Regions from separate parts of the Cupriavidus sp. F041 genome, predicted to be linked through region 2. Evidence: predicted binding sites of a transcription regulator. Region 2 holds the regulator's gene; each other region holds the start of a gene.
The links. Region 2 encodes sigma-54, which starts transcription at its own class of promoters, with help from an activator protein. Its sites were predicted from a motif close to TGGCANGNAANCTGCTTT; they were not measured.
Positions count from the first base shown of each region.

Region 1 (9,602 bases), 1.8 Mb from region 2:
ACCACTCTGTTCCAGATCCTCAGCGGCTTGTTCGTGGCCGACGCGGGGCGCGTCACGGTCATGGGGGCGGATATGCGGCGCCACCCGGTGCGCGCGCTGGCCCGCCTCGGCATCGTGTTCCAGCAGCCGGCCATCGACCTGGACTTGTCGATCTCATCGAACTTGCATTTCCATGCCGGCCTGCACGGGCTGCCGCGCCGCGTTGCCGCCGGGCGGATTGCCCGGCTGCTGGAGGATTTCGGCCTGGCGGAGCGGGCAGGGGCATCCGTGCGCGAGCTCTCGGGCGGCAACCGGCGCAAGGTGGAACTGGCGCGCGCGCTGTTGCACGAGCCCGCCGTGCTGCTGATGGACGAGCCTACGGTCGGGCTCGATCCGGCTTCGCGCGCGCAGATCGTTGCCGATGCGCGCCGGCTTGCCGCGCAGGCGCAGGCCGGCGTGTTGTGGGCCACGCACCTGGTGCAGGAGGTGGAGCAGGCGGACCGCGTGATCGTGCTGCATCGGGGCGCGGTGCGCTTCGATGGCACGCCGGCCGCGCTGCGCGGCGCCGCCGAGTGCGACAGCCTGGAGCAGGCCTTCCTGGCCCTGACCAGCTTCCCCGCATCGCCTGTCCGTGCCACCGCGCGCGCCAGCGAGCCCGTCGCCGAGCGTACCCCAGCATGAACAAGCCGCCCACCCTTGGCTTTATCGCCTGCGCCACCCTGGCCGCCATGTTGCTGCTGATCGCCGCCGGCGTGGCCGGCGCCGCTGAAAGCCGCAACGCCACCGGGCAGGTCTTCGTCTCCAGCGAGAAAGACGATGCCGTGGCCGCCTATAGCGCCGCCAGCAGGCAACTGATTGCCGTCTGGCGGCAATGCAAGCGCCCGCGCCACCTGCAGTTGTCGCCGGACCGGCGGCGCCTTTACGTGGCCTGCAGCGACGATAACCGGGTGGACGTGGTCGACGTGGCGAGCCGCAAGACCGTGGCCTCGCTGCCGGTCGGCGACGACCCGGAGCTGTTCGACCTCAGTCCCGACGGCCGTACGCTCTACGTCTCCAACGAGGAGGACGGACTGCTGTCGGCCTACGACATCGCGTCCGGCAAGAAGGTGTTTGCCATCAAGGTGGGCGAAGAGCCCGAGGGCGTGAAGGCCAGCCCGGACGGCAAGCGCGTGTACGTCACCTCGGAAGTGGCCAACCTGGTCCATGTGATCGACGTGGCATCGCGCAAGCTGATCAGGAACATCCGGGTCGGCAACCGCCCGCGCCGCCTGCTGCTGGCCATGGACGGCAAGGAGCTGTGGGTGACCAATGAACTGGCCGCCAGCGTCAGCGTGATCCGCACCGATACGCTGGAAGTGGTGCAGACCATCGCCTTCACGCCAAAGGGCTTCCGTGCGGAGGACGTGACCCCGGTCGGGCTGACCGCCAGCAGCGACGGCAAGCGCGCCTATATCGGGCTGGGCCGCGCCAATCGCGTGGCCGTGGTCGATGTGGCTTCGCGCCGGGTGCTGGACTACGTGCTGGTGGGCCGCCGCGCCTGGGGCCTGGCGCTGACGCGCGACAACGCCTTGCTCTATGTGGCCAACGGGCTGTCGGACGACGTCAGCGTGGTCGACACCGCAAGCAACAAGGCCGTGACCACGCTCAAGGCCGGCAGGGTGCCGCATTCGGTGGCGATCGATGATTAGTCCGGCGACCGGGCTGCGCTGGCTGGCCGTGTTCGCGTTGCTGGCGGCCACCGCGCACGCGGCTGAAGTAAGGGTGGCCGTGGTTTCCATGGCCGGGGATGCACGCTATGCACCCAGGCGGATGGAGCAACGCTATCCCGGCCAGCCGCAAGGCCGTCCCGTGGACGGCGCGCGCGTGGCAGTGGCGGAATCGCGCTTTGCGCTGGAAGCCGCCGGGCAGGTCCTGCGGCTCGATGCGCAGGAAGCCGGCGGCGAGGCCGAGGTGGGGCCGATGGTAGCCGCGCTGGCGCGCCAGGGCACGCGCTTTATCCTGCTGGACCTGCCGGCTCCGGCGGTCAGGCTGGCGGCGCTTGCGGTCAAGCCGGGCGAAGCGCTGCTGTTCAACGTTTCCGCCGATGACGACGAACTGCGCGGCGCCGGCTGCGCGCCGCACCTGCTCCACGCGCTGCCCAGCCGGCGCATGCAGGCGGACGCGCTGATGCAATACCTGGCGCTGCGCAAGTGGCGCCGTGCGCTGTTGCTGAGCGGGCCGTCGCCGGAAGACGCGGCGCAGCGCGCCGTGCTCACGCAGGCTGCCCGCCGCTTCGGCATTGCCTGGTCGGCGCAGCGCGCGTTCAAGCTGTCAAACGATCCGCGGGAGCGCGAGCTGGGCAATCTCGGCCTGCTGACTGCCGGCGTGGACTACGACGTGGTGGTGGTCGCCGATGCCGACGGCGAGTTCGCGCGCGGCGTGCCCTATGCCACCCAGCTGCCCCGCCCGGTGGTAGGTGCCAGCGGACTGACCGGCCAGGCCTGGCACTGGGCCTGGGAGCGCAACGGCGGGCCGCAGCTGAACCGGCGTTTCATCAAGGCGGCAGGCCGTCCCATGACCGGCTACGACTGGGCCGCGTGGGTGGCTGTGAAGGCGATCGCCGAAAGCGTGGCGCGGCAGCCCAAGGGCGGCTTTGCCGGGCAGGCCGAGGCGCTGGTCTCCGAGGCGGTGGTGGTGGATGGCTTCAAGGGGCCGCCGCTGTCCTTCCGGCGCTGGGACCGCCAGTTGCGCCAGCCGGTCCTGCTGGCGCATCCCGACGGCGTGGTCGGCGTGGCGCCAGTGGAGGGCGTGCTGCATCCGAAGAACAATCTCGACACGCTGGGCGCCGATGCGGCCGACACCGCGTGCCGTCCAGGCAAATAGAGGGGGCGACGCCCAGGCCATGACTACCACCCTGATCCATGCCTGGCGCGCCTTGCGCGCGGTGTCCGGGCGCGAACTGCACAAGTTTTTCCGGCAGCCCGGGCGGCTGTGCTCGTCGCTGGCGAGGCCGCTGCTGTGGCTGCTGGTATTCGCAGCCGGCTTCCAGAACGCGCTCGGCGTCGCCATCGTGCCGCCCTATGACACCTATGTCGAATACAAGGTCTTTGTCACGCCCGGCCTGCTCGCCATGATCGCGCTGTTCAACGGCATGCAGTCCTCGCTGGCGATGGTGTACGACCGCGAGATGGGCGTGATGCGCCTGCTGCTGACCGCGCCGCTGCCCAGGGCCTGGCTGCTCGCCTGCAAGCTGGCCGCCGGCACCTTGCTTTCCTTGCTGCAGATGGTCGCCTTCCTGCTTGTCGCCATGGCCTTCGACGTGACGTTCGCGCCTGCATGCCTCCCCGGGGCGCTGGCGGTGATGGTGCTGGCCGCGCTGATGCTTGGGGCGTTGGGCTTGCTGTTGTCGGTGCATGTGCGGCAACTGGAGAACTTCGCCGGCACCATGAATTTCGTGATCTTCCCGATGTTCTTCATCAGCTCGGCGCTCTATCCGCTCTGGAAGCTGGAGGAGTCCGGCGCCACGGTGGTCTACCAGCTCGCGCGCTTCAATCCCTTTACCCATGCCGTGGAAGCGATCCGCTTCGCCTTGTACGGGCAGGCCGCGCCAGTCAGTCTCGCGGTGGTGGCCGGTTGCACGGCCGTGTTCTTCGCTTTGGCGCTGCTCGGCTACGACCCTCAGCGCGGGATGGCTCGCCGCGTGCGCCAGGCCGGGGGTCCGGCATGAGACATGCCGTGCCGCTGGCAGCTTGCCTGGCGTTGGCCGCAACGGGCGCGTGGGCCTTGGACAGCCGCGATCCGTTGCAGTCGCCGCAATGGCCGCTGGTGCACAAGGAAGCGCTGCGGCAGGCGCCGTACGTGTTCGACAGCCGCGTCAAGGTCACCGGGCCGGCTTTTGCCGAAGATCCGATGCGGGTGCCGATTGCTTTTGATGCGTCGGCGCTCGGCGAGGTGGATCGTATCGTGGTGGCGGTGGACCGCAACCCGATCCGCAAGGTGCTGGAGTTCGAGCCGCTCAGGGTGCGCCCCTCCCTGTCGTTCCGCTTCAAGCTGGAGCAGGCCTCGCCGGTGCGCGTGGCGGCCCGCACGCGGGACGGGGTGTGGCACGTGGGCGGGGTGATGGTGGATGCCAGCGGCGGCGGATGCACGGTGCCGGGCGCTACGCGCCGCGACGGTTCGTGGAGCACCACGCTGAACCGAGTCGAATCGCGCGTGTTTCCCGGCTTCGGCGGCAACGGTGGCCGGGTGCGGCTACGCGTGATGCACCCGATGGACACCGGGCTGGTGGCCGGTATCCCGGCCTTCCATGTGGAGTCGCTGAGCCTGCTCGACGCCACCCGGGAAGCGATGCTGCGCCTGACGCTGTACGAACCGGTTGCCGAGAACCCGATCTTCTCCTTCGACCTGCGCGAGGCCATGGAGCGCGGCATGACGGTGAGCGGGCGCGATAACAACGGCAACCGGTTCGCGGCGCAGGTGACGCCATGAAGCGCGCGCTCGGGATCCTGCTATGGCTGGCAGCGCAGGCGGCGCTGGCGCAGGCAGGGGACTATCGCCTGGCGCCACGCCAGGTCGCCGCCGACGTGTGGCTGCTGGAAGGGGCCAATGCGGATTTCGCGCCGGACAACGGCTGCAACATCATCAACACCGCCTTTATCGATACGGGTGACGGCGTGGTAGTGATCAATACCGGGCCGTCGCGCCAGTACGGCGAGCAGCAGCGCCGTGCCATTGCTTCGGTCACGGCCGCGCCGGTACGGCTGGTGCTCAATCTCAACCTGCATCCGGACTACTTTTTCGGCAACCAGGCCTATGCGGACGTGGGCGGCAGCGCGCTGGCCGGCACCATCGACGGCGCCCGGCGCGAAGGACCTGCTTATGCCGACAACCTCTACCGCCTGTGCGGCAACTGGATGCGCGACACCGAACCGGCGCCGCCGCGCCATGTGTTGACCCCAGGCCGGCGCACGATCGGCCGGCACACCTTCGACCTGATCCGGATGGACGGCCACACCGCCGACGACCTCGTGATAGTGGACCGCGGCGCCGGCGTGGTCTTCGCAGGCGGCGTGGCGTTTCGCGAGCGCGTGCCGACCACACCGCACGCGGATCTCAAGCGCTGGCTGGCCAGCCTGGACCATTTGCAGGCGCTGGTGCGCGACAGCGGCGCGCGGCTGCTGATCCCCAGCCACGGACCGGCGCTCGGCAGCGCGGACTCCATCGCGCAGACACGCGGCTACCTGCAGTGGCTGGACGCCCGCATGACCCAGGCGGCATCCCAGGGCCGCGACCTGGCCGAGGTGCTCGCCATGCCGGTGCCGGACGCTTACGCGCGCTGGGGCGCCATGCCGGCGGAGTACTTGCGCAATGTGACGCACCTCTACCCGGCGTATGAGGATGCCGCGTTGAGACGCTGAGTCCCGGACAGGTGTGCTGTTCAATTCCGCAACAACGGCAACGGAGTGTTCCGCGCTGGTACGCCATCCGGGCATCCACAGGCCGCCGCGGGGCCGGAAGCGGGTGTTTTCCATTGGCATGGGAATTGCCAAGAGTCAGTCTGGTGTGCGTGGCGCACTGGTGAAGATCGACAACAAGAGAGAGGAGCAGACAATGAGGACGTTACGCGTGATGATGGTGCTCGCGGCGACTGCCGCGAGCCTGGCGGCGCAGGCCGCGGTGACCGATGCCATGATCGAGAACGACGCGAAGTCGCCGGGCGACGTGCTGTCGTGGGGGATGGGCCCGCAAGGCCAGCGCTTTTCCACGCTGAACCGCATCAACACCAGGAACGTCAGCCAGCTGGTGCCGGCCTGGTCGTTCTCGTTCGGCGGCGAAAAGCAGCGCGGACAGGAAGCGCAGCCGTTGATTCATGACGGCAAGATGTTCGTGACGGCCTCGTACTCGCGCATCTACGCGCTCGATCTGAAGACCGGCAGCAAGCTCTGGAAATATGAGCATCGCCTGCCCGAAGGCATCATGCCCTGCTGCGACGTGGTCAACCGTGGCGCGGCCCTGTACGACAACCTGGTGATCTTTGGCACGCTCGACGCGCAACTGGTGGCGCTGGACCAGAAGACCGGCAAGGTGGTGTGGAAGGACAAGATCGAGGACTATGCCGCCGGCTATTCCTACACGGCAGCCCCCCTGATCGTCAAAGGCATGGTGCTGACCGGCGTCTCCGGCGGCGAGTTCGGCGTGGTGGGACGGGTCGAGGCACGCGACGCGAAGACCGGGCAACTGGTCTGGTCCAGGCCGGTGGTGGAAGGCCATATGGGCTACAAGTACGACAAGGACGGCAACAAGACCGAAGACGGTGTGACCGGTACCCAGAACGCCAGCTGGCCCGGCGAGACCTGGAAGACCGGCGGCGCGGCCACCTGGCTGGGCGGCACCTATGACCCGAAGACCGGCCTGGCCTACTTCGGTACCGGCAACCCGGGGCCGTGGAACAGCCATATGCGCATGGGCGACAACCTGTATTCGGCCTCGACCGTGGCGCTCGACCCGACCACCGGCAAGATCGTCTGGCATTACCAGAACACGCCGAACGATGGCTGGGATTTCGACGGCGTCAACGAGTTCGTGACCTTCGACCAGGATGGGAAGCGCCTGGGCGGCAAGGCCGACCGCAACGGCTTCTTCTACGTCAATGACGCCACCAACGGCAAGCTGGTGAACGCCTTCCCCTTCGTCAAGAAGATCACCTGGGCCAGCAGCATCGACCTCAAGACCGGGCGCCCCAACATGATCGCGGAAAGCCGGCCGGGCGACCCGGCCGCGGGCAGCGATCCGAAGAAGGGCCAGTCCGTGTTCGCCGCGCCGGGCTTCCTCGGCGGCAAGAACCAGCAGCCGATGGCCTACAGCCCGCAGACCGGCCTGTTCTATGTACCGGCCAATGAATGGGGCATGGATATCTGGAACGAACCCGTGGGCTACAAGAAGGGCGCCGCCTTCCTCGGCGCCGGCTTCACCATCCATCCGCTCAACGAGGACTACATCGGCTCGCTGCGCGCGATCAATCCCAAGACCGGCAAGATCGAGTGGGAGGTCAAGAACTACGCGCCGCTGTGGGGCGGGGTGATGACCACTGCCGGCGGGCTGGTGTTCTGGGGCACGCCGGAGGGCTACCTGAAGGCCGCGGACGCCAAGACCGGCAAGGAACTGTGGAAGTTCCAGACGGGCAGCGGCGTGGTGGCGCCTCCGGTGACCTGGGAGGAGGGCGGCGAGCAGTATGTGGCGGTGGTGTCGGGCTGGGGCGGCGCGGTGCCGCTGTGGGGCGGGGAAGTTGCCAAGCGCGTGAATTTCCTGGAGCAGGGCGGATCGGTGTGGGTGTTCAAGCTGCACAAGAGCTGAACGTTGCCGGACACCATGTAGTGAAGCTGCCCTGTGCGTGCCGGCGTCGCACATCGAAGCCGGCACGCGCAAGGGCTGGTCGATGATCAGAGCATTGGGAAGTAGATATGCGGAAGGCGAAAGGATACCTGTCGTTGACGGCCACCGTGGCGATGGTGCTGTGTGCCGCCCGGGTCGAGGCGGCACCGGATATGCAGGCGCTGGCAGACAAGAGCGGCTGCTTTTCTTGTCACAGTATGAATGCCAAGGTGGTAGGGCCGGGCTTTGCCGAGGTAGCGGCCAAGTACAAGGGAGATGGGGAAGCGCCCGAGCGGCTGGCGAAAAAGATCCGTGAGGGCGGAAAAGGTGTTTGGGGACGGATTCCCATGCCGTCGCACGAGAGTATCAGTGACGCGGATGCCAGGAGGCTGGCGGAGTGGGTGCTGAGTATCGGATGAGCACCGGATGAGCATTGAAAGAGACCGGTGTCAGGCCTGACGGTCGGATAGAAACCGGATACGAAGGAAGGATTCGCAAAGACGCTTCACATCGGCCCGCCCGGCAGCCCAGGCACGGCGTGAAACGTCTTTGCTCTTTTTGTTCTCTATTTCTTACTCCCGTTTTTCGCTACCAGCACAGCCAGCTTCGCTGCTTAGCCTGAGCGAATTCCCATCACTGCGGAAGACCATCCCGCTCTCCCGTCCGCGCGCCTGCACCTCGGCCAGCCTGCCCTGCAGCACGATCTCCGCGACCTTCCCATGGTCTCCCGACCGATCGCAAACCGGATCCGTGGCGGCGGCATCGCCGGTCAGGAGGAACGCCTGGCAACGGCAACCGCCATGGTCTTCCGCCTGAGAATCGCAGGATCGGCAAGGCTCCGGCAGCCAGTGCGTGCCGCGAAAACGCTGGAAGGCATCGCTCTCGCGCCATATCTCACGTAGCGATTGCGTGGTGACGTTCGGCAGCTCAAGCCCGGGCAGCATGCGGGCCGCATGGCAGGGCAGCGCGACGCCGTCGGGCGCCACGCCAAGGAAGGTCGTGCCCCACCCGTTCATGCATTTCTTGGGCCGTTGCTCGAAGTAATCGGGCACCACGAACAGGATCTTGCACCGGTTGCCGATGCGGGCGCGGTATGCCTTCACGACCGCTTCGGCTTCGCGCAGTTGCTCATGCGTGGGCATCAGCGCCTGCCGGTTCTCCCAGGCCCATCCGTAGTACTGGGTGTTGGCCAGTTCCAGGTACTCCGCGCCCATCTCCAGCGCCATCTCGATGATGGCGCCCACATGAGGCAGGTTGTGCCGGTGCAGCACGCAGTTCATCACCATCGGATAACCGTGCGCCTTGATCAGGCGGGCCACGCGTTGCTTCAGGTTGAAGGTACGGGTGCTGGAGAGAAAATCGTTGAGTTCGCGCGTGGAGTCCTGGAACGATAGCTGGATATGGTCGAGCCCGGCAATGCGCAAGGCGGCCAGCCGGGCATCCGTGAGGCCGATGCCGGAGGTGATGAGGTTGGTGTAGAAGCCGAGCCCGTGGGCATGTTCGACCAGTGCTTCCAGGTCTTTGCGCAGCAGGGGTTCGCCGCCCGACAGGCCCAGTTGCACGGCGCCCAGCGCGCGCGCCTGCGTGAAAACGTCGCGCCACCGGGCGGTGTCGAGCTCGGTGTCGTGCCGGGCATAGTCCACCGGGTTGGAGCAGAAGGCGCAGTGGAGCGGGCAGCGGTAGGTGAGTTCCGCCAGCAGCCATAGCGGCGGCCCGGGCGGCGCTATGGCTGCCGGCGGCTCAGACCAGCCAGCCGCGTTCGATGGCATGTTTGACAAAGGCGTGTACCTCCGGTGCGATGCCCTGCACGCCGAAGGCGGACTGCAGGTCGTCGATCAGCATGTCGAGGGTGTGGCTGCCGTCGCAGCGCTGCAGGATGGCGGCGGCGCTGTCGTTGAGCGTGACCATGCCTTCCGGATACAGCAGGATCCAGCTCTGCTGGGCGTCTTCCCACTGCAGGCGGAAGGTCCGGTGCAGCGTGGGCTTGGTCAGGTCGGCTTCGGTCGGGGTCATGGGTGGGCGAGTTGGATGGCGTCGAGCATCGACCACAGGATGTCGAGCTTGAATTGCAGGATGTCCAGTGCGCGCTGCTGCTGCTCCGGCGTGCGGAAGTAGCCGAGCGTCACGCGCAGGCCGTGGTCGACATCGCGCTGCGCAAGCGGAATGCGCGAGCGGAAATAATCCAGGCCTTGCGCTTCGATCCACGGATAGTGCCCGGGCCAGCCGGCCAGGCGCTCCTTGTGGATCTCCGGGGCGAACATCTCGGTCAGCGA
Region 1 covers NZ_JBVASY010000002.1:1,925,551-1,935,152, reverse strand. Annotated here, with positions in the region: gene ACZY0R_RS26215 (ABC transporter ATP-binding protein) at 1-660, shown strand, start outside; gene ACZY0R_RS26210 (PQQ-dependent catabolism-associated beta-propeller protein) at 657-1,667, shown strand; gene ACZY0R_RS26205 (ABC transporter substrate-binding protein) at 1,660-2,841, shown strand; gene ACZY0R_RS26200 (ABC transporter permease) at 2,861-3,685, shown strand; gene ACZY0R_RS26195 (quinoprotein dehydrogenase-associated SoxYZ-like carrier) at 3,682-4,446, shown strand; gene ACZY0R_RS26190 (quinoprotein relay system zinc metallohydrolase 1) at 4,443-5,375, shown strand; gene ACZY0R_RS26185 (PQQ-dependent methanol/ethanol family dehydrogenase) at 5,569-7,311, shown strand; gene ACZY0R_RS26180 (c-type cytochrome) at 7,464-7,748, shown strand; gene pqqE (pyrroloquinoline quinone biosynthesis protein PqqE) at 7,902-9,098, opposite strand; gene pqqD (pyrroloquinoline quinone biosynthesis peptide chaperone PqqD) at 9,070-9,342, opposite strand; gene pqqC (pyrroloquinoline-quinone synthase PqqC) at 9,339-9,602, opposite strand, start outside.
Region 1: a site for sigma-54 is predicted at 5,490-5,507, ahead of ACZY0R_RS26185 (PQQ-dependent methanol/ethanol family dehydrogenase). Genes of this name have one in related genera too.

Region 2 (9,602 bases):
CGGACCAGCTGGCGGTGGAAGCCGTGCAGGTCATGGAGGCGAACCGCATCAACCAGATGCTGGTGGTCGATGCCGACCAGCGCCTGGTCGGTGCCCTGCACATCCACGACCTGACCCGCGCCAAGGTCATCTGAGGGCACGCACAAACTATGCGGGATATCCTGTCCTCCCTGAGCCGGCTAGGAATGCGCGCCTTGCCGCTGCTGTTGATGGCGCTAGTGGCGGGCAGCACTTTCTGGCTGGTGCAGGTCAATTCCCCGAAAGAAGCCGCCACCGGGCCGGTGGGCAAGAAGCATGAGCCCGATTACTACATGATCCGCTTCTCCGCCACCGAACTGGCCGAGGACGGCAACACCAAGATGCGGTTCACCGGCGACAAGATGATCCACTTCGAGGATGACCAGACCTACGAAGTGACGCGTCCGGCCATGCGGGCATACGAAATCGACCGGCCGCCCGTCACGGGCCACTCCGATCGCGGCACGATGAACGCGGAAGGCTCGGTGATCGACCTGTTCGGCAATGCCTTTATCGTGCGCGCCCAAGGGCCGGACCCGGCCAAGGATCCCCGGATGACAGCCGCCTCGGAGTACTTCCAGGTGCTGATCAATGATGACATCGTGAAGACCGATAAAGCCGTCAAGCTGACCCGCGGCCCGTCGGTGATGACGGCAAACGGGCTGATCTTCAACAATGTCACCCGCGAAGTACAATTGCTGGGTAACGTACGCGGCACCATTATTACGGGTCCGCCGGCGAGTCCCGCGAAGTAGCCCAGATAACAAAGACCCGAGAGGCTGTTGCCAGATGAAGCGAAGCAGTGCTGGCCAGGCGAGCGGGCGCAAACGGTACCCAGGCGGGTGCCGCCCGCGCAGCCCTGCCCGCTTTGCCCGGAAACAGCCGCCAGGAAACGAAGCCGCCCGCGGGCCACAGCCGTCCGCGCCAACCGCCATCACGCCAACATGAATTCATTCCTGACGACATCGTCCTGTCGCCGCCGCAGCACGGCCGCTTTGCTGACGCTGGCAGCCGTCCTCGGCCTCACGCTGGCCGCGCCCGCCAGCGCGGAGAAAGCCGACCGCGAGAAACCGCTGGTGCTGGAAGCCGACAACGCCAGCTATGACGACGTCAAGCAGGTTTATGTGCTGACTGGCAACGTGGTGCTGACCAAGGGCACCATGGTGCTGAAATCCGACGCGGCCGAAGTGCGCACCGATCCCGAGGGCTACCAGTACGCCGTGGCTACGTCCAAGGGCGGCAAGCAGGCTTATATCCGCCAGAAACGCGACAACGTCGACGAATACATCGACGGCTGGGGCGACCGCATTGAGTATGACGGCAAGCAGGAGTTGTCCAAGCTGATCAGCCGCGCACGCATGGCGCGGCTGGCCGGCGCCAAGCTGGTCGACGAGATCCGCGGCGCAGTGATCACCTACGACAGCCGCAACGAGTTCTACACCGCCAGCGGCGGCGCGGAGAACGCGACGGCGGGCAGCCCGTCCGGTCGCGTGCGCGCCGTGTTGTCGCCGCGCCAGGAGCAACCCGCCAGCGGCGCCGCCGGCGCCCCGCTGCCGCTCAAGCCTGCGCCCGCCCCCGTCAATCCCTGACGCCGCCGCGTCGCCCGATCCACGGATTCACCCTTCATGACCGTTACCCAAACCGCACCCTCCCAGCCCGCCACCCTGAAGGACAGCAGCACGCTGGTCGTGCGCCACCTGAAAAAGCGCTACGGCTCGCGCACAGTGGTCAAGGATGTGTCCCTCGACGTAAAGAGCGGCGAGGTGGTCGGACTGCTGGGGCCCAACGGCGCGGGCAAGACCACCTCCTTCTACATGATCGTGGGACTGGTGGCGCTGGACGAGGGCGACATCGTGCTCGACGACAAGCACATCAGCGGCCTGGCCATTCACGAACGAGCACGCATGGGCCTGTCCTACCTCCCGCAGGAAGCTTCGGTGTTCCGCAAGCTGAATGTGCAGGAGAACATCCGCGCGGTGCTGGAATTGCAGATCCAGGACGGCAAGCCACTTGGCAAGGCCGAACTCGAGCGCCGGCTGGACACGCTGCTCGATGACCTCCAGATTGCCCACCTGCGCGACAATCCGGCGCTTTCACTGTCAGGCGGCGAACGCCGCCGCGTGGAAATCGCCCGCGCCCTGGCCTCGGCGCCCCGCTTCATCCTGCTCGACGAGCCCTTCGCCGGCGTCGACCCGATCGCGGTGGGCGAGATCCAGCGCATCGTCAGCTTCCTCAAGGCGCGCAATATCGGCGTGCTGATCACCGACCACAACGTGCGCGAGACGCTGGGCATCTGCGATCACGCCTACATCATCAGCGAAGGCGCTGTGCTGGCCTCGGGCCGGCCTGAAGACATCATCGCCAACGAGTCGGTGCGCAAGGTCTACCTGGGCGAGAATTTCCGCATGTAACGCGGCGCACGGCAGCAAGCGGCAGCTGCGGCGACCTTGTGCCCAAGGTGGCCCCGGTGTCGCCTTTTACCCTGCAACGATCACGGCGTCATCAGCGATAGCAATTTCCGTTCCACCGGCACGGAAGTTGGGCATAAAATAGGTCGCATGAAACCGTCGCTACAGCTCCGCCTCTCGCAGCATCTCGCGCTTACGCCGCAACTCCAGCAGTCGATCCGGCTGCTGCAACTGTCCACGCTCGAACTGCAGCAGGAAGTGGAACAGGCGCTGACCGAGAACCCTTTGCTCGAACGCGAGAACGACTGGCTCGACAGCCCGTTGCGCGTTGCGGCCGACGGCTCGGTCAACATGCAGAGCGCTCCCGCGCCGGCGCCCGCCGACGGCCAGGGCACCAGCGAGAACCGCCCCGACGGCGCGCCCGAGGCCGAAGACAGCTATTCCGACAGCAACGAGGACTACGGCAACGACTGGAGCCTCGACGACTTCGCCCGCCGCCCGCAAGGCGACGACGACGAAAAGACCCCGATGCAGTTGCGCGACGCCGAACCCACGCTGCGCGAACATCTGATGGAACAGCTCGCGCCGCTGAAAATTTCGTTGCGCGACAAGGGGCTGGCCATCTTCCTGGTCGAGTCGCTGGACGACGACGGCTACCTGAGCGCCTCGCTCGAGGAAATCTGCAGCGAACTGCCGGAGGAACTCGAATTCGAGGTCGACGAGATCCAGGCCGTCCTTACCCTGCTGCAAAGCTTCGATCCGCCTGGTGTCGGCGCACGCAATGCGGCCGAATGCCTGGCGCTGCAATTGCGCCGCCTCAAGCATCCGCAGCGCGACCTGGCGCTGACCATTGTCACCAATCACCTGGAACTGCTCGCGGTGCGCGACTACACGCGCCTGAAAAAAGCGTTGCAGGTGGATGAGCCGGAACTGAAGTCGGCGCATGAACTGATCCGCTCGCTGGCGCCTTATCCAGGCCATGCGTACAGCCGTCCCGAAGCCGACTTCGTCGTGCCCGATGTTTTTGTCCGAAAACTGAATGGCGGCTGGATTGCGCAGCTCAATCCGGATGTGATGCCGCGGCTACGTATCAACGACATGTACGCACAGATATTGCGCGGTGCAAAAGGCGATGCGGGTGCCGCGGGACTGCAGCAAAAACTGCAGGAGGCACGCTGGTTGATCAAGAATATCCAGCAAAGGTTCGACACGATATTGCGCGTTGCACAAGCAATTGTCGAACGTCAAAAGAACTTCTTCACCCACGGTGAAATTGCGATGCGCCCCTTGGTTTTGCGGGAGATTGCCGATACACTGGGTTTACACGAGTCCACCATCTCTCGGGTGACTACCAATAAATACATGGCAACGCCGATGGGGACTTTCGAGCTGAAGTATTTCTTCGGCAGTCACGTTTCCACAGAAACCGGCGGCGCGGCCTCGTCAACGGCAATTCGTGCGTTGATCAAGCAACTGATAGGAGCCGAAGACGCCAGGAATCCCTTGTCCGACAGCCGGATTGCCGAATTGCTCGGCGAGCAAGGCTTCGTAGTGGCACGGCGTACCGTTGCCAAATACCGCGAGGCGCTCAAGATTCCGGCAGTTACTCTCCGTAAGACTTTGTAGCCGAGTTGCATCGCCTGCCTGGTGCAACTCTTTCAGAAGGAGAAACGCTATGAACTTCAAGATCAGTGGACACCACTTGGACATCACGCCCCCGCTGCGTGAGTACGTGGAAACGAAACTGGAGCGTATCGTCAGGCATTTTGATCAAGTCATTGGCGTAAGTGTGCTGCTCTCTGTCGACAATACAAAAGAAAAGGACCGGCGGCAGTACGCGGAAATCAATCTACATCTCAAGGGCAAGGACATCTTTGTCGAAGCGCATCATGAAGACCTGTATGCCGCTATCGACGCGCTCGTCGACAAGCTCGACCGGCAGGTGATTCGCCATAAGGATCGCGTGCAAAGCCACGACCGCGAAGCGGTCAAGTATCAGATGGCCGCATCGCAGATGCAGCAATGACCGTGCCTGGTGGCCCACAGACCGGGCCGCCGGTGTCACTCCCTTGAAACCGGAATCAAGCCGCGCCCATAGCGCGGCTTTTTCGTTCCTGGCGCTCGCCCGGGACCACGCGGGGGATTCCGCAAGGCATATGGACCGGTGTATGCTGTGCAATACATAGTTCTTAGCCTCAACGATTTTTCCGTGCACGCGGCACCGCTTCCGCGCATCGGGTATTGCAATGCACAAGGCGGGGGCGGGCCTGCTCTATAATGGCCAGACGCCCGACACCGGCAGGGGGACACCCGGTGAAACTTCGGACCTTGGTTTTTTCTTCTTTTTTGCCCGGCGCGACGCCTCCCGGCCCCGGGCCTGCTTACTAGAAAACCCTGCGCATTCCACATGAATCGTTTGGCTAAATTGCTGCCACCCGGCAACATCAACCTCGACGTCAGCGTCACCAGCAAGAAGCGCGTGTTCGAACAGGCCGGGCTCCTCTTCGAGAACAACCATGGCGTGGCGCGCGCTACCGTGACCGACAACCTGTTCGCCCGCGAATCGCTGGGGTCCACTGGTCTTGGCGCCGGGGTTGCCATTCCGCATGGCCGCATCAAGGGACTGAAGCAGCCACTGGCTGCCTTCATGCGCCTGGCCGAGCCGATCCCCTTCGAATCTCCCGACGGCAAGCCGGTAGCGCTGCTGATCTTCCTGCTGGTACCCGAACAGGCCACCCAGCAGCATCTGGAGATTCTCTCGGAGATCGCCCAACTGCTGTCCGACCGCGAGATGCGCGAAGGACTGGCTACCCTGCCCACCCCCGATGACGTGCACCAGTTGCTGACGCAATGGCACCCCTGACCGGCCTCGGCGATCTTTACGCAGGCGAGCAGGGCAATTGTCCCCGCTGTCTGAAAGCTTGCTCCTGAAAGCACCCGCATGGAACTCACTGGCGTCACCTCGCAGTCGATCTTCGACGACAACGCAGCCGATATCAAACTCTCCTGGGTAGCCGGCCTGGAGGGCGCCGACCGGGCGTTCGATGTCGAGTTCGCACGTGAAGCCACTTCCGCGGCGGATCTCGTCGGCCACTTGAACCTGATCCACCCGAACCGGATCCAGGTCCTGGGCAAACCCGAGATCACTTATTACCAGCGTCTCGACGACGAGATGCGCAAGCGCCAGATGGGTGAGCTGATCCTGCTGGAACCGCCCTTCCTGGTGATTGCCGACGGCATGGAGCCGCCGCCCGACCTGGAACTGCGCTGCACGCGTTCCTCCACGCCCTTGTTCACCACGCCGGTGTCCTCGGCGGCGGTGATCGATCACCTGCGCCTCTACCTGTCGCGCATTTCCGCGCCGCGCGTGACCATGCACGGCGTATTCCTCGACATCCTCGGCATGGGCGTGCTGGTGATGGGTGAATCCGGCCTGGGCAAGAGTGAACTCGGCCTGGAGCTGATTTCACGCGGACATGGGCTGGTGGCGGACGATGCCGTGGATTTTGTCCGGCTCGGGCCCGATTTCATTGAAGGCCGCTGCCCGCCCCTGCTGCAAAACCTGCTTGAAGTGCGCGGCCTGGGCCTGCTCGACATCAAGACGATCTTTGGCGAGACCGCGGTGCGCCGGAAGATGAAGCTGAAACTGGTGGTGCAACTGGTGCGCCGCAACGACGGCGAATTCGAACGCCTGCCGCTTGATTCCCAGTATCTGGATGTGCTCGGCCTGCCCATCCACATGGTCAAGATCCAGGTGGCGGCCGGCCGAAATCTCGCCGTGCTGGTCGAGGCCGCCGTCCGCAACACCATCCTGCGCCTGCGCGGCATCGACACGCTGCGCGATTTCATGGACCGCCAGCGCGCCGCAATGCAAGCCGATGTGGCGTCGCGAGGCCAGGGCCGGCTACTCTAGGCAGCCAGCGCCGCGCCTGAGCTGTTTTCAATTGATTACATCCGTCCGCTCTTCCCTCGTCAACGCGTTTGGGGCACAGGCCGTTTTGTGCAGTAATGGGCATTGAACCCAGCCCGAGTTGCCGTGCCGACATGGCCAGCAGCCATGAAGTTTTCCACAGCCAGGAGAGCAAGCATGAAGAAAATGATCGCGATGTGCGTGCTGGTAGCCCCGCTTTTCGCCACCGGCGCCTTCGCCCAGAATGCACCGGCCGCAGCAACCGCAACGCCCGCAGCAACCGCAACGCCCGCGGCACCCGCAACTTCCGCAAAACCGGCAGCACCGGCGGCGCCCGCGGCGACAAATGCCCAACAGGACAAGATGAAGGCCTGCAATACGCAGGCCGCCGGCAAGAAGGGCGACGAGCGCAAGGCCTTCATGAGCGACTGCCTGTCCAACAAACCTGCCGCCGCTCCCGCCAAGAACAGCCAGCAGGAAAAGATGACGGCGTGCAACAAGGACGCTACCGGCAAGAAGGGCGACGAGCGCAAAGCCTTCATGAGCGAGTGCCTCTCCAAGTAAAGCCTCCGCGTCACTTACCATGCGGCCATGGCGAACCCTTCGGTTCGCCATTTTTGCTGGCGCCTCGCCGTCATGACGGCGTCATCACCTGATGTTATGCTTGTCATGCTATGCGCATCATACTTATCACCGGGATCTCCGGCTCCGGCAAATCCGTTGCCTTGAACGTACTGGAAGACGCAGGTTACTACTGCGTTGACAACCTGCCGGCTCAGTTTATTCCGGCGCTGGCTCACTATCTCGCAAGCCAGGGTTACACCCATCTTGGCGTCGCTACCGACATCCGCAGCCGCGAATCGCTGGACGAATTGCCCGGCACGCTGCGCAACCTAGCCTCCGAACACCAGGTCCGGGTGGTTTTCCTGACCGCCAATACGGATGCGCTGGTGCAGCGATACTCGGAAACGAGGCGGCGCCATCCGCTGTCGATGCGTATCGACAAGGCGGCCCTTTCGGCCAATGCCGAACCTGCGGGCGTTGCAGGCAATGCGCTCGATGCGCCATACAACGACACGTCCCTGATCGAAGCCATCGAGATGGAGCGTGAGCTGCTCAGCCCGCTGGCGGAGGCCGCGCACCGTATCGACACCAGCAACGTGCGCACCAATACGCTGCGCGCGTGGATCAAGGAATTCGTGCGCGGCGATGACCTGAAGCTCACCTTGTTGTTCGAATCGTTTGGCTTCAAGCACGGCGTACCCAGCGATGCCGACCTGGTGTTCGATGTCCGCTCGCTGCCCAACCCCTACTACGACCTGGCCCTGCGACCGCTGACCGGACGTGACGAGCCCGTGATCGACTTCCTGCAGAGCCAGCCGATGGTACTGGCCATGGCCGATGACATCCGTGCCTACGTGGAAAAGTGGCTGCCAAGTTTCATCGCGGACAATCGCAGCTACCTGACCGTCGCCATTGGCTGCACCGGCGGCCAGCACCGCTCCGTGTACATCGCTGAAAGACTTGCCAACTATTTTCGCGCCCATGGTAATGTGCTGGTGAGACACCGCGAGCTCGCACCGGGCGGCTGAACGCCGCAGCTGCAGGTTTCGCGGCCAGGCTCGGCAATTCCCGCCCGAAACTCTGCTGGCTCAGCATGTCCTCACACGCCACGCCCGGCCCATCCGCTTCGACCACCGCTTCGTCCGGTACATCGTCGGTACCGCCTGTGCTGGATGGCCTGCCGTTGTTTCCGCTGCACACCGTACTCTTTCCGGATGGCCTTCTGCCGCTGCGCGTTTTTGAAGCACGCTATGTGGATATGGTGCGCGCATGCATGCGCGATCACACACCCTTCGGCGTCTGCCTGATCGCCAGCGGCAACGAGGTAGCTCGCCCCAATGAGCCCACCATGCCCGAGACCATCGGCTGCCTGGCGGATATCGTCGACTGCAATATGGAGCAGCTTGGCGTGCTGTTGATCAGTGCGCGCGGGCGCCAGCGCTTCCGGCTGCTAGGCCACAGTGTGCGCGCCGATGGTTTGCTGGTGGGCCAGGCGGAATTGCTGCCGCCCGACATCATCGACTGCAAGCTTGAACTGCTGGGCGAATGCCTTGCTGTGCTGCGCCGTATCGTCGCCTCGCTCCACGCGGAGCATCCGGGCAAGCTTCCGTTTGCCGAGCCGTTCCTGTGGGATGACCCGAGCTGGGTGGCCAATCGGCTATGCGAGTTGCTGCCCGTGCCGCTCAAGGCCAAGCAGATGCTGATGGCGCTGCCGGACGCGGGGATGCGGATCGAGATCGTGCACAAGTACATGCGTCAACACCATATTCTCTGAGCCTCCCACGCGGCAAAGGGCTTTAGCTTTAGAACAATCCCCCCAACGCCTGTGCTTCGAGCAGCTTTCGTACCGGTGCCGGTGTGCCCACCGCATCGAGATCGTCCAGCGAGAGCCAGCGTAGCGCGGTGCCATTGACTGCGTCGTGGGCGGTCAGGCCGGTGACGTCCACGCGGATGGCGCGGATCAGCAGGCGGAAGTGGGTGAAGACGTGGGTGAGTTCGCCGACCATGCTGGCGGTGCCGGGCGTGCCGAAATCGCGGGCGCGTTCGAGGGCGGCGTCTTCGGCCAGTTCGGCATCGAAGGGCACGGTATCCACCGGCATTTCAGGCAGGCTCCAGAGGCCGCCCCAGATGCCGCTATCGGGTCGCAACGCCAGCAGGACTTCGCGGCCGCGCCGGACCAGCAGCATGACGGTGCTGCGCTCGGGAATGGCTGCACGCGGTTTCGGCGTGGGCAGCACGGCGGTCAGGCCGTCGCGTCGCGCCACGCAGTCGCTGACCAGCGGGCACGACGCTGCGGCAGCAAGGCAGGCCGGCTTGCCGCGCGAACAGACGGTGGCGCCGAGATCCATTACGCCCTGGGTGTAGGACACCATGTCCTCGGCCTGTCCAGGCCCCTTCGCGGGCAACACCTCCTCCGCGATTTGCCACATGCGGTTCTCCACCGCCTTGACGCCCGGATGGCCATGGATGCCGAAGAACCTGGCGAAGACGCGCTTGACGTTGCCGTCCAGGATGGGGGATCGCACGCCAGCACTGAAGGCGGCCACGGCCGCCGCGGTCGAGCGGCCGATGCCGGGCAGCGTCACCAGTACCTCGGGATCGGTAGGAAACACGCCGTCGTGCTCGCTCATCACGCTCTTGGCGCAGCGGTGCAGGTTGCGCGCGCGCGAGTAATAGCCAAGCCCCGCCCAGAGCGCCATCAC
Region 2 covers NZ_JBVASY010000002.1:102,155-111,756, reverse strand. Annotated here, with positions in the region: gene ACZY0R_RS17540 (KpsF/GutQ family sugar-phosphate isomerase) at 1-134, shown strand, start outside; gene lptC (LPS export ABC transporter periplasmic protein LptC) at 150-773, shown strand; gene lptA (lipopolysaccharide transport periplasmic protein LptA) at 963-1,607, shown strand; gene lptB (LPS export ABC transporter ATP-binding protein) at 1,644-2,429, shown strand; gene ACZY0R_RS17520 (RNA polymerase factor sigma-54) at 2,577-4,052, shown strand; gene hpf (ribosome hibernation-promoting factor, HPF/YfiA family) at 4,102-4,452, shown strand; gene ptsN (PTS IIA-like nitrogen regulatory protein PtsN) at 4,834-5,289, shown strand; gene hprK (HPr(Ser) kinase/phosphatase) at 5,368-6,339, shown strand; gene ACZY0R_RS17500 (PsiF family protein) at 6,514-6,900, shown strand; gene rapZ (RNase adapter RapZ) at 7,011-7,928, shown strand; gene ACZY0R_RS17490 (LON peptidase substrate-binding domain-containing protein) at 7,994-8,674, shown strand; gene mutY (A/G-specific adenine glycosylase) at 8,703-9,602, opposite strand, start outside.

Region 3 (9,602 bases), on a different contig from region 2:
CGCGGTGCGGCCCGGTGCCGGTCAGTGGAAGGTGAAGCCACCGTCGACGTTGACCGACTGCCCGGTCACATTGTCCATGGTCGCGAAGAACAGCGCCATCCTGCCCATGTCTTCGGGCGTCTGTGCACGTCCTTGCGGGATCAGCGTGAGCTGGTGGCGGGCCCAGGAGTCTTCGACCGATTCGCCCTCGGCCTTCCATTCGTCGGACAGGCGGTCCCACATATAGGTGCGGACGATGCCGGGGCAGATGGCGTTGACGGTAATGCCGTCGCGGGCGACTTCCTTGGCCAGTGCGTTGGTGAAGCCGACCACCGCGAACTTCGAGGCGCTGTAGTGGGCGAGGTTGGGGAAGCCTTCCTTGCCGGCGATCGAGGCGACGTTGATGATGCGGCCTTTGCCCTTGGCTTTCATGTGTTCCAGCGCGGCCTGGCAGCCCAGGAAGGTGCCCTTGGCGTTGACGTCCATGACGAAGTCCCAGTCGCGTTCGCTCAGCGCTTCCACGGGGTGGATGCTGATGACGCCGGCGCAGTTGACCAGGATGTCGAGGCCGTCCAGCTGGTCAAGTGCTTGCCTCACCATCGCGCGGTGCATCTCGGGCTTTGTCACGTCGACCTTGAGGGTGCTTGCCCGACGGCCGAGCGCGCGCACTTCTTCCGCAGTTTCGCGCATGGCGTCTTCGAGCAGGTCGGCGATCAGGATGTCGGCACCGGCATGCGCCAGCGTCAGCGCGATGCCGCGGCCGATGCCGCGCGCGCCGCCGGTGATTACGGCCACTTGTCCCTTCAGGGGTTCATCCATGGGTGGTCTCCTAAGCTTGTTTTGTTGATTTTCTTCAGTGCATACAGCAACGAAATACGTCGCGCGACGCGCTGGTGTTCTCCCCTCTCCCACTTCGTGGGAGAGGGGAGAACACCGGGCGGGACTCAAGTTCGTCAGCCGCCGATATGCCGCTTGAGCAGCGCGTTGACTTCGTTGGCCTTCTCCATCTGGCTCATATGGCCCGCATCGTCGAACACCTTCACGGTGGCGCCGGCGGGTGCATTCTGCGCATGCGCCGCGGGAATGATCTGATCCTGCGCGCCCCAGATCACCAGCACCGGCTTGCCGCTATCGCCCAGCTTGCGGCCCGGCTGCTCGCTCTGCCGGCCGCCGCCGAACAGACTCGCACCCAGGCTGCCCAGCGCCTCCGTCACGCCGTCTAGCCGCTTGTACTTCAGCAGGTCGTCCAGCATCTGGCGGCTGACCAGCCCCGCGTCGGCAAACAGCAACTCCACCACCGGCTTGAGATCGCGCCGCGACTGCGCGTTGACGAAGCCTTCGGTGTAGCCGCTGTTGACCTCATCGCCCATGCCGGCCGGCGATACCAGCGCCACCGAACGCACCCGTTGCGGCGCGTCCACCGCCAGCTGCGCGGCTACGCCGCCGCCCATCGAGTGGCCGACCAGGTGGGCCTGGCCGATATCCAGCGCGTCCATGAAGCGCGCGACGAATCCCGCCAGCGATGCCAGCGTGGTGCCCGGCAACTTCGGCGTGGACTGTCCGTGCCCCGGCAGGTCGAGCGCGATCACGGTGTGGGCTTCCGCCAGCGCGTCGAGGTTGAACAGCCAGTTATCGAGGTCGCCGCCAAAGCCGTGGATGAAGAGCACCGTCTGCGCGCCCTCTCCCCGTTTTGCATAGCGCACGCGGATGCCATCAACATCGATGAAGTGGTAGGCGGAAGCGGCCGCGTCTTCATCGTCCTCGTCGGCCGCCGGCGTCTCGTAGGCGGCGACAAAGGCGTCGATCTCCGCGTCGCTGACTTCTGGCGGGGCCAGTACGCCGAGCAGCGCCTTGACCGGCAGGATGTCGCCCACGGCGGCCACCTTGCGGCGCAAGGTGCCGGCGTCCGGCGCTTCCACCGCGTTGGCGATCTTGTCGGTCTCCACGTCGAGGATCGGCATGCCTACCGAGATCTGCGTGCCCTCCTCCACCAGCCAGTCGTTGATGGTGCCTTCTTTCATCGACAGGCCCCATTTGGGCATGACGATCGGGGTGATCTCGGCCATCAGTGTTTCCCTCCTTTCACGGTCTTGCGCGCGGCATCGGCGATCTGCGCCGCGCTGGGGATATACAGGTCTTCCAGCGCGGGCGAGAACGGCACCGGCGTGTGCGGCGGGCAGACCATCTCGATGCCGGCCTTGAGCGCGCCGAACGCGCGCTGGGCCACTTGCGCCGAAATGTCGGTGGCGATATTGCAGCGCGGGCTGGCTTCATCCACCACCACCAGGCGGCCGGTGTTTTCCACCGACTCCAGCACGGTGTCGATATCCAGCGGCGAGAGCGTGCGCAGGTCCACGATCTCGGCTTCGATGCCTTCCTTGGCCAGCGTGGCCGCCGCTTCCAGCGCGCGATGCACCATCAGGCCGTAGGTGACGATGGAAACGTCCTTGCCGTCGCGCACGATATTGGCTTCGCCGAAAGGAATCGCGTAGGAGTTCTCGGGCACCTCGCCTTCGAAGCCGTAGAGGTTCTTGTGCTCGCAGAAGATCACCGGGTCGTTGTCGCGGATCGCCTGGATCAGCAGGCCCTTGGTGTCGTACGGCGTGCTGGGGCATACCACCTTGAGGCCGGGGATATGCGTGAACAGCGGCGTCAGCATCTGGCTGTGCTGGGCCGCCGCGCGAAAGCCCGCGCCGACCATGGCGCGGATCACCACCGGCGTCTCCGCCTTGCCACCGAACATGTAGCGGAACTTGGCGGCCTGGTTGAAGATCTGGTCGAAGCAAACGCCCATGAAGTCGATGAACATCAGCTCGGCAATCGGCCGCATGCCGCAGGCGGCGGCGCCGATGGCCGCGCCCACATAGGCGGATTCGGACAGCGGCGTGTCGAGCAACCTGTCGCCATGCTTGGCGTACAAGCCCTTGGTCACGCCGAGTACGCCGCCCCAGGCGTCTTTCTCGCCGTCCGCGCCGGCGCCGCCGACGATATCCTCGCCGAGCATGATCACGCTCGGGTCACGGGTCATTTCCTGGTCGATCGCTTCGTTGATCGCCAGCTTCATGCTTAATTTGCGGGACATGGTGTGGTCTCCTGATCGTGCTTGCTGTCGTTATGCCGTTATGTCTTTACGTCTCGGGATGGTGGGCCGGGCGCGCGCTCAATAGCTGACGTACACGTCGGTCAGCAGGTCGGCGGGCGTCGGGAACGGCGCTGCCTTGGCCTGCTGCACCGCGTCCTCGATCAGCGCGGCAACCTGCTCGTCGATGGCCTTGAGCTCGTCCGGCGCGATGACGCCGGACTGGGTCACGGTGGCGGTGAACTTCTTCAGGCAGTCCTTGTTGGCGCGGATGTCGTCGAGCTCGCCGGAGGCACGATAGGTTTGCGCATCGCCTTCGAAGTGGCCGTAGAAGCGCACCATCTTGCATTCGAGCAGGGCCGGGCCGCCGCCTTCGCGGGCGCGCTTGATGACTTCGCCCGCGGCCTCGTGCACCGCGAAGAAATCGGTGCCGTCCACGGTCACGCCGGGAATGCCGAAGCCGGCGGCGCGGTCCACGTAGCTGTCCACCGCGGTGCCATAATCGCGCGCGGTGGATTCCGCGTAGCCGTTGTTCTCGATCACGAAGATCACCGGCAGGTTCCACACCGCGGCCAGGTTCAGGCTCTCCAGGAAGGTGCCCTGGTTGGATGCGCCATCGCCGGCGAAGGTGATGCCGATCTCGCCCTTGCCGCGGAACTTGGCTGCCAGCGCGGCGCCGCAGATCAGCGGCGCGCCCGCGCCCAGGATGCCGTTGGCGCCCATCATGCCCTTGGACAGATCGGCGATATGCATGGAGCCGCCCTTGCCGTTGCAGGAGCCGCCCTTGCGCCCGTAGATCTCCTTCATCATCGCGACCGGATCCACGCCCTTGGCGATGCAGTGGCCGTGGCCCCGGTGCGTGCTGGCGATGCGGTCGCCGTCGCCCAGGTGGTGCAGGATGCCGACCCCGGCGGCTTCCTCGCCGGCGTAGAGGTGGACGAACCCGGGGATGTCGCCGCGCCCGAAGTCCACGTGCAGGCGTTCTTCGAAATCGCGGATGGTGCGCATCCTGCGATAGACGGCGAGCAGTTCCTGCTTGTCGAGGGGCAGCGTGTTCCCGGTGGCGCCGGATGAGTTGGCTGTCATGTCTGTCTCCTTCAAGGTTTTGTGGTGGCGGTAAAAAACTCGGTCAATGGCTGGGGTGGAGGATGTTGCTGCTGCGGCTGCGGTGGCGCGCGCCCGCTGCGCATCAGCCCCGCCGCGGCGGCGTAGCGCATGCAGGCGGCTACGTCGATGCTCAGGAAGGCGCGCTCGCGCAGCGTCACGGTGATGGTGTCCTGCGGGCCGAACACCAGTTCGCGTTCGCCATCGAGCGCGACGATGCCGGCGCGCTGGCGCACGCGGTGCGGCACGCCGTCGGTCAGGCGCTCCCAGCCCGCGATGGGCACGGCGCGCAGCAGGCCCGGCGCAATCGGCGCGCGCAGCTCGAAGCGGCCCTCGCCGGGCGCGGCGAGTTCGATCGCCAGGCCGCCGGGCTCGTGCCGGCCCACCGGCTCAAGCAAGCCGCCGATGGCGGACAGGCCGATTGCCTGCGGATCGGCAAAGGACACGAAGACCGCGCCCAGCGTCTCGGTCTTCCACAAGGCGCGCGCGCCGATGAAGTGCTCGTGCGAAATCACGGCGTCGACCAGCGCGATGTCGTGCCGCACCTCTCCCGCGCCGGCAATCGCAATGTCCAGCCGCTTATTGCCGGCAAGCGCATGCGCGGCGGGAATGCGGCCGCTGGCGAACAGGCCGGTGGCCAGCCCCGTGATGGTGGGCTCGCGCATTTCGGGGTAGGCGTTGTTGGTGCCGGTGGAGAGACCGGCGATCGGCACGGTGCCGCATTCGCGCACCACCGCGCGGTGGGTGCCGTCGCCGCCGAGCACGATGATGGCGGCCACGCCGGCCTCGCGCATCATGCGTGCGGCCAGGAAGGTGTCGTCGACGCGCGCGGTGACGGGCATGTCGAGGTATTCCACCTCCGGCAGCGCGGCGTCCGGACCCTGGCGGCGCGACAGGTGGCGCGCCAGCAGCACGCGCATGCCTTCGCGGTCCGGCATCATCAGCACGCGGCCGACCCCGCAAGCCGACAGCGCGGCCAGCAGGCGCAGCACGATATTGACGCGATCGGCCAGTTGCAGCGTATTGGCGTTGGCGATCACGCGGCGGATATCGCGCGCGGAAATCGGATTGGCGATGATGCCGACCAGCGGCCGTGCGGCCAGCGCTTGCTCACCCATGCATGTCTCCTGTCGCCCTGGTTTTTTTCCAGGTTCCGACAGGCATATCGCAATGGGCGTGCCACCCCGCGAAAGCGGGTTCCGGCGGCAAGAAGCACGGGATTACCCCGAGGAAAACAGGGCCGTACGGGGGCGTTGCGGGGTGTACGCGGGCTGCGGCGTGACAGGTGTCACAGCATCAGTTGTACAGGTGGTGAACAGGTGTAGCGGGCGGCGATGGCACGCCGCGCCGCCCGCCTCAGTGGTGTCCCGCGTCGCGCTGGTTGGGCGACTCGATGCCGTAGCGCGCCATGCGGCGGTACAGCGTCATCCGGCTTACGCCGATCTGGCGTGCCACCGCGCTCAGGTTCCAGCCCGCCGCGCGCAGGTATTGCATCAGCAGCATCCCTTCCGGCGGCAGCAGGTGGGGGTCGAAACCGGGCGCCGGCAAGGCCGGGGCGGCTTCGGCTGCCGCGCCTGCGGGCGCCGCGCCGGGAAATACCGGCAGCAGATCTTGCTGCACCGGCATCTCGCCAAGGCCATCGGGCAGGTCCTCCGCCTCGATATGGCCGTCATTGCAGACGGCGCGCGCGTACTCGAGCGCGTTGCGCAACTCGCGCAGGTTGCCGGGCCAGCGATGCGCCTGCAGCCGCGCGCGCGCCGCGGGCGACAGGCTCACGGCGGCCTGTTGCTCGGCGCCGCCGAGCATCTTGTTGATCATCCAGTCCAGGTCCGTACGCTCGCGCAGCGGCGGCAGCATCAGCCGCGCGCCGTTGAGCCGGTAGTACAGGTCCTCGCGGAAGCGGCCGCTGCTGACCAGTTGGTCCAGCGGATGATGGGTAGCGGAGATCACGCGCAAGTTGACCGGCACCGGGCGCGACGCGCCGATCGCCAGCACCTCGCCTTCGGCCAGCACGCGCAGCAGGCGCGACTGCAGCTCGCGCGGCATGTCGCCGATCTCGTCCAGAAACAGTGTGCCGCCGTCGGCCTCCTGGATCAGCCCACGCTTGGGGCGGGAGCCGGCGCCGGAGAAGCTGTTGGGCAGGTGGCCAAACAGCTCGCTCTCGATCAGGGACTCCGGAATCGCCGCGCAATTCACCGCCACGAAAGGCCCGTGGCGGCGCGAACTGGACTGATGCAAGGCCTTGGCGAAATATTCCTTGCCACTGCCAGTCTCGCCGTTGATCAGCAGGTTGATGGGCGAGTCGACCAGCCTGGCGGCACGCAGCAACTGCTGCTGCAGTGCCGCATCGCCTCCGCACAGGGCGGCCAGCGGCGCCTGCAGCGGCTTGGTCCGCTCGGCGGTGTCGCGGGCGCGCTGCCAGCGCAAGGCCGGCGGCATCACGCTCAGGTACAGCCGCCCGCCGCTGTGGGCCAGCGCCAGCGCGCGCTGCTCGCTCGGGCGCGAATGCACGAAGCGGCCCAGCTCATCGAGCCGCGCTTCGAACAGCGATTCGAACGGCATGCCCAGCACCGGCGCGCCGCCTGGCCGCACGCCCAGCTCGGCCTCCAGCATCTGCTGGGCGCGGCGGTTGTGGCCGACGATGCGGCCGCCGGCGTCAAGCGCCAGCAGGTATTCCGGATTGACGTCGACGAATTCCGGCGCGGCATTGAGCTTGAGGATCCAGTCCTCCCGGTGGCTGCGCACGAAGCTGGCGTTCTCGATGCGGGTGGCGTAGATGCGCACCATCTGCAGCGCCAGTCCCTGGCTGTCCTTGGCCTGCGGCGAGGTCAGCGCGGAGATGTCGAGGATGGCGCAGAGGCTGCCGTGCGAATCGAACAGGGGCGCCGCGGTGCAGGTCAGCGGGATATGCGTGGCATCGAAATGGTCGGCCTGGTGCACGGTCAGGGCCTGGCCGGTGGCCAGCGCAGTGCCCACCGCGCAGGTGCCGGCGCCGGCCTCGCTCCATTGCGCGCCCAGGTACAGCCCGGCGTGGCGCAAGGAGGCATCGGCGTTGGCGTCGCCCAGGTAATCCACCGTCACGCCCTGCGCATCGGTCAGCAGCACCACGTAGCCCATGCCGGCCACCTGGCTATACAGCGTCTGCAGGCCGTGGCGCGCGATCCGCGCGAAATCGTCGATACGCTGCTGGTGCTCGCGCAGCCGGGTCTGCGGCAGGATGCAGGCCTGCTGCATGCGCGCCGGGTCCAGGCCGTACTGGTGCACGCAGCGCCGCCACGAATTCTGGATGATGGTTTCGGGCGCGCGCAGCATCGGCGCGCCGGCGCGGGTGGTGAGCTGGACTACCGTGTCGATGTGCTCGCGTTGCCGCAGGTCCATCGTCGTCTCCTTGTCGTCTCCTGGCGCGCCGCCGTCCTGGCGGGAGCCAACCCCCGGCTCTGGCTTGCCTCTGTGCGCCGCAGTTGCGGCGTGGGCGGCCGGGAGTCCTAATGTATCCGACAGGGAGTGGCTTGGGCAAACCCCTTCATCCGAAGTGCACCGGCGAGCGCTTGCGGCACTCCGCTGCGGACCAGCCGCTTGTTACGCAAACTCAGCCGCAAAGCCGGTCCGCCAGCGCCGTCAGGCTGTCCACGACCACATCCCAGTCCGACTCGGCCGCACGATCCTTCGACTGGTTCGGCCCGTACTCCGTGGGCCGGTTGACATAGGCAGTGCGCATGCCGTGCGAGCGGCCATGCCGCAGGTCGTTGTTGTGCGCCGCCACCAGCATCACCTCGTGCGGCTGCAGGTCGAAGAAGGCAATCACGCCCTGATAGATCTCCGCCTCCGGTTTGTAGTGGCGCACGATGTCCGCGCTGAACACGGCGTCCCACGGCAGGCCTGCATACCTGGCCGTATCGACCAGGCAGGACACGCTGCCGTTGGAGAAGGTGGAGATGATGTAGCGCTGCTTCAGCCGCGTCAGCCCGGGCACGGCATCGGGCCAGCCGGAGAGCCGGTGCCAGGCGCGGTTGAGGTAATCCTTCTCCGCTTCGCTCAGGTCTTCGATGCCGAACTGGTCGAGCAGCGCGTCGAGCCGCTCGCGATGCAGCACGTCGATATTGGCCCAGGGCCGCTCGCCCTTGCGCACGCGATCCATGCCGGGCACATAGCCCGCGCGCCACGCGTCGGTGAAGGCGGTCCAGTCGGCGTCGATGCCCTTCTTCTGCCCGAAGGCGGTCAGATCCGCGATCACGCTGGTGCGCCAGTCCACCACCGTGCCGAATACGTCGAACACCAGCGCCTTGACCGCGCTCAGGTCCGGCGCCGCGCCTTCGGCGCAACTGGCGTGGCGCTTCCTGTTTTCATGCATCCCGTATCTCCTCCAGGGTAGCCGCGCTCACGCGCTGGCCTGATCGAGCTGCGCGATATCGCCGGCGCTAAGTTGCAGGCGCGTGGCGGCGATCAGGTCGTCCAGTTGCGCCAGCGAAGTCGCGCTGGCGATCGGCGCGGTAATGCTGGGGCGCGCGATCTGCCAGGCCAGCGCCACTTGCGTCGGGTTGGTGGCGGTGCGCGCTGCTACCTCGTCCAGCGCCGCCAGGATACGCAGGCCGCGGGCATCGAGGTAGGCCTTGACGCGCTGGCCGCGCGCGCCGCTCTTGTCCAGGTCGGCCTCGGAGCGGTATTTGCCGCTCAGGAAACCGCTGGCAAGCGCGTAATAGTTGAACACGCCCAGGCCTTCGCGCAACACCAGCGGTTCCAGTTCGCTCTCGTACTCGCTGCGCGTATAGAGGTTGTAGTGCGGTTGCAGGCTCTCGTAGCGCGGCAGGCCAAGGCGGCGGCTGGTTTCCAGCGCTTCGGCCAGGCGCGCGGCGCTGTAGTTGGAAGCGCCGATGGCGCGCACCTTGCCGGCCTTGATCAGGCGGTCGTAGGCGTCCAGCGTTTCTTCCAGCGGCGTGTCCTGGTCATCGGTATGCGACTGGTACAGATCGATGTAGTCGGTCTGCAGCCGCTGCAGCGAGGCATCGACGGCGCGTTCTATATAGGAGGCGCGCGACAGGCCCTTGCGGCCCTCGCCCATATCCATGCCGACCTTGGTGGCCAGCACCACGCCGGCGCGCTTGCCGCTGCGCTTGAACCACTTGCCGAGGATGGCCTCGGACTCGCCGCCCTGGTTGCCGGGCACCCAGCGGGAGTACACGTCGGCCGTGTCGATGAAGTTGAGCCCGGCGCCGACAAAGGCATCGAGCAACTTGAAAGAAGTGGCTTCGTCGGCGCTCCAGCCGAAGACATTGCCACCGAATGCCAGGGGTGAGACTTCCAGCCCGGACCTGCCCAGCTTGCGCTTGGTGATGCTTGAGGTCATGCGTATTGCTCCGCGGGTTGCGTCGGACCGCCCGTGATCCGGGCGCGGCGAAAGGCACATTGTAGGCAGGGATCGAAATGCCTGCCGGCCCGGAAT
Region 3 covers NZ_JBVASY010000001.1:1,421,831-1,431,432, forward strand. Annotated here, with positions in the region: gene ACZY0R_RS06485 (SDR family NAD(P)-dependent oxidoreductase) at 22-798, opposite strand; gene ACZY0R_RS06490 (acetoin dehydrogenase dihydrolipoyllysine-residue acetyltransferase subunit) at 933-2,045, opposite strand; gene ACZY0R_RS06495 (alpha-ketoacid dehydrogenase subunit beta) at 2,045-3,061, opposite strand; gene ACZY0R_RS06500 (thiamine pyrophosphate-dependent dehydrogenase E1 component subunit alpha) at 3,140-4,144, opposite strand; gene ACZY0R_RS06505 (ATP-NAD kinase family protein) at 4,156-5,280, opposite strand; gene ACZY0R_RS06510 (sigma-54-dependent Fis family transcriptional regulator) at 5,519-7,540, opposite strand; gene ACZY0R_RS06515 (haloacid dehalogenase type II) at 7,752-8,513, opposite strand; gene ACZY0R_RS06520 (aldo/keto reductase) at 8,541-9,506, opposite strand.
Region 3: a site for sigma-54 is predicted at 5,327-5,344, ahead of ACZY0R_RS06505 (ATP-NAD kinase family protein). Genes of this name have one in related genera too.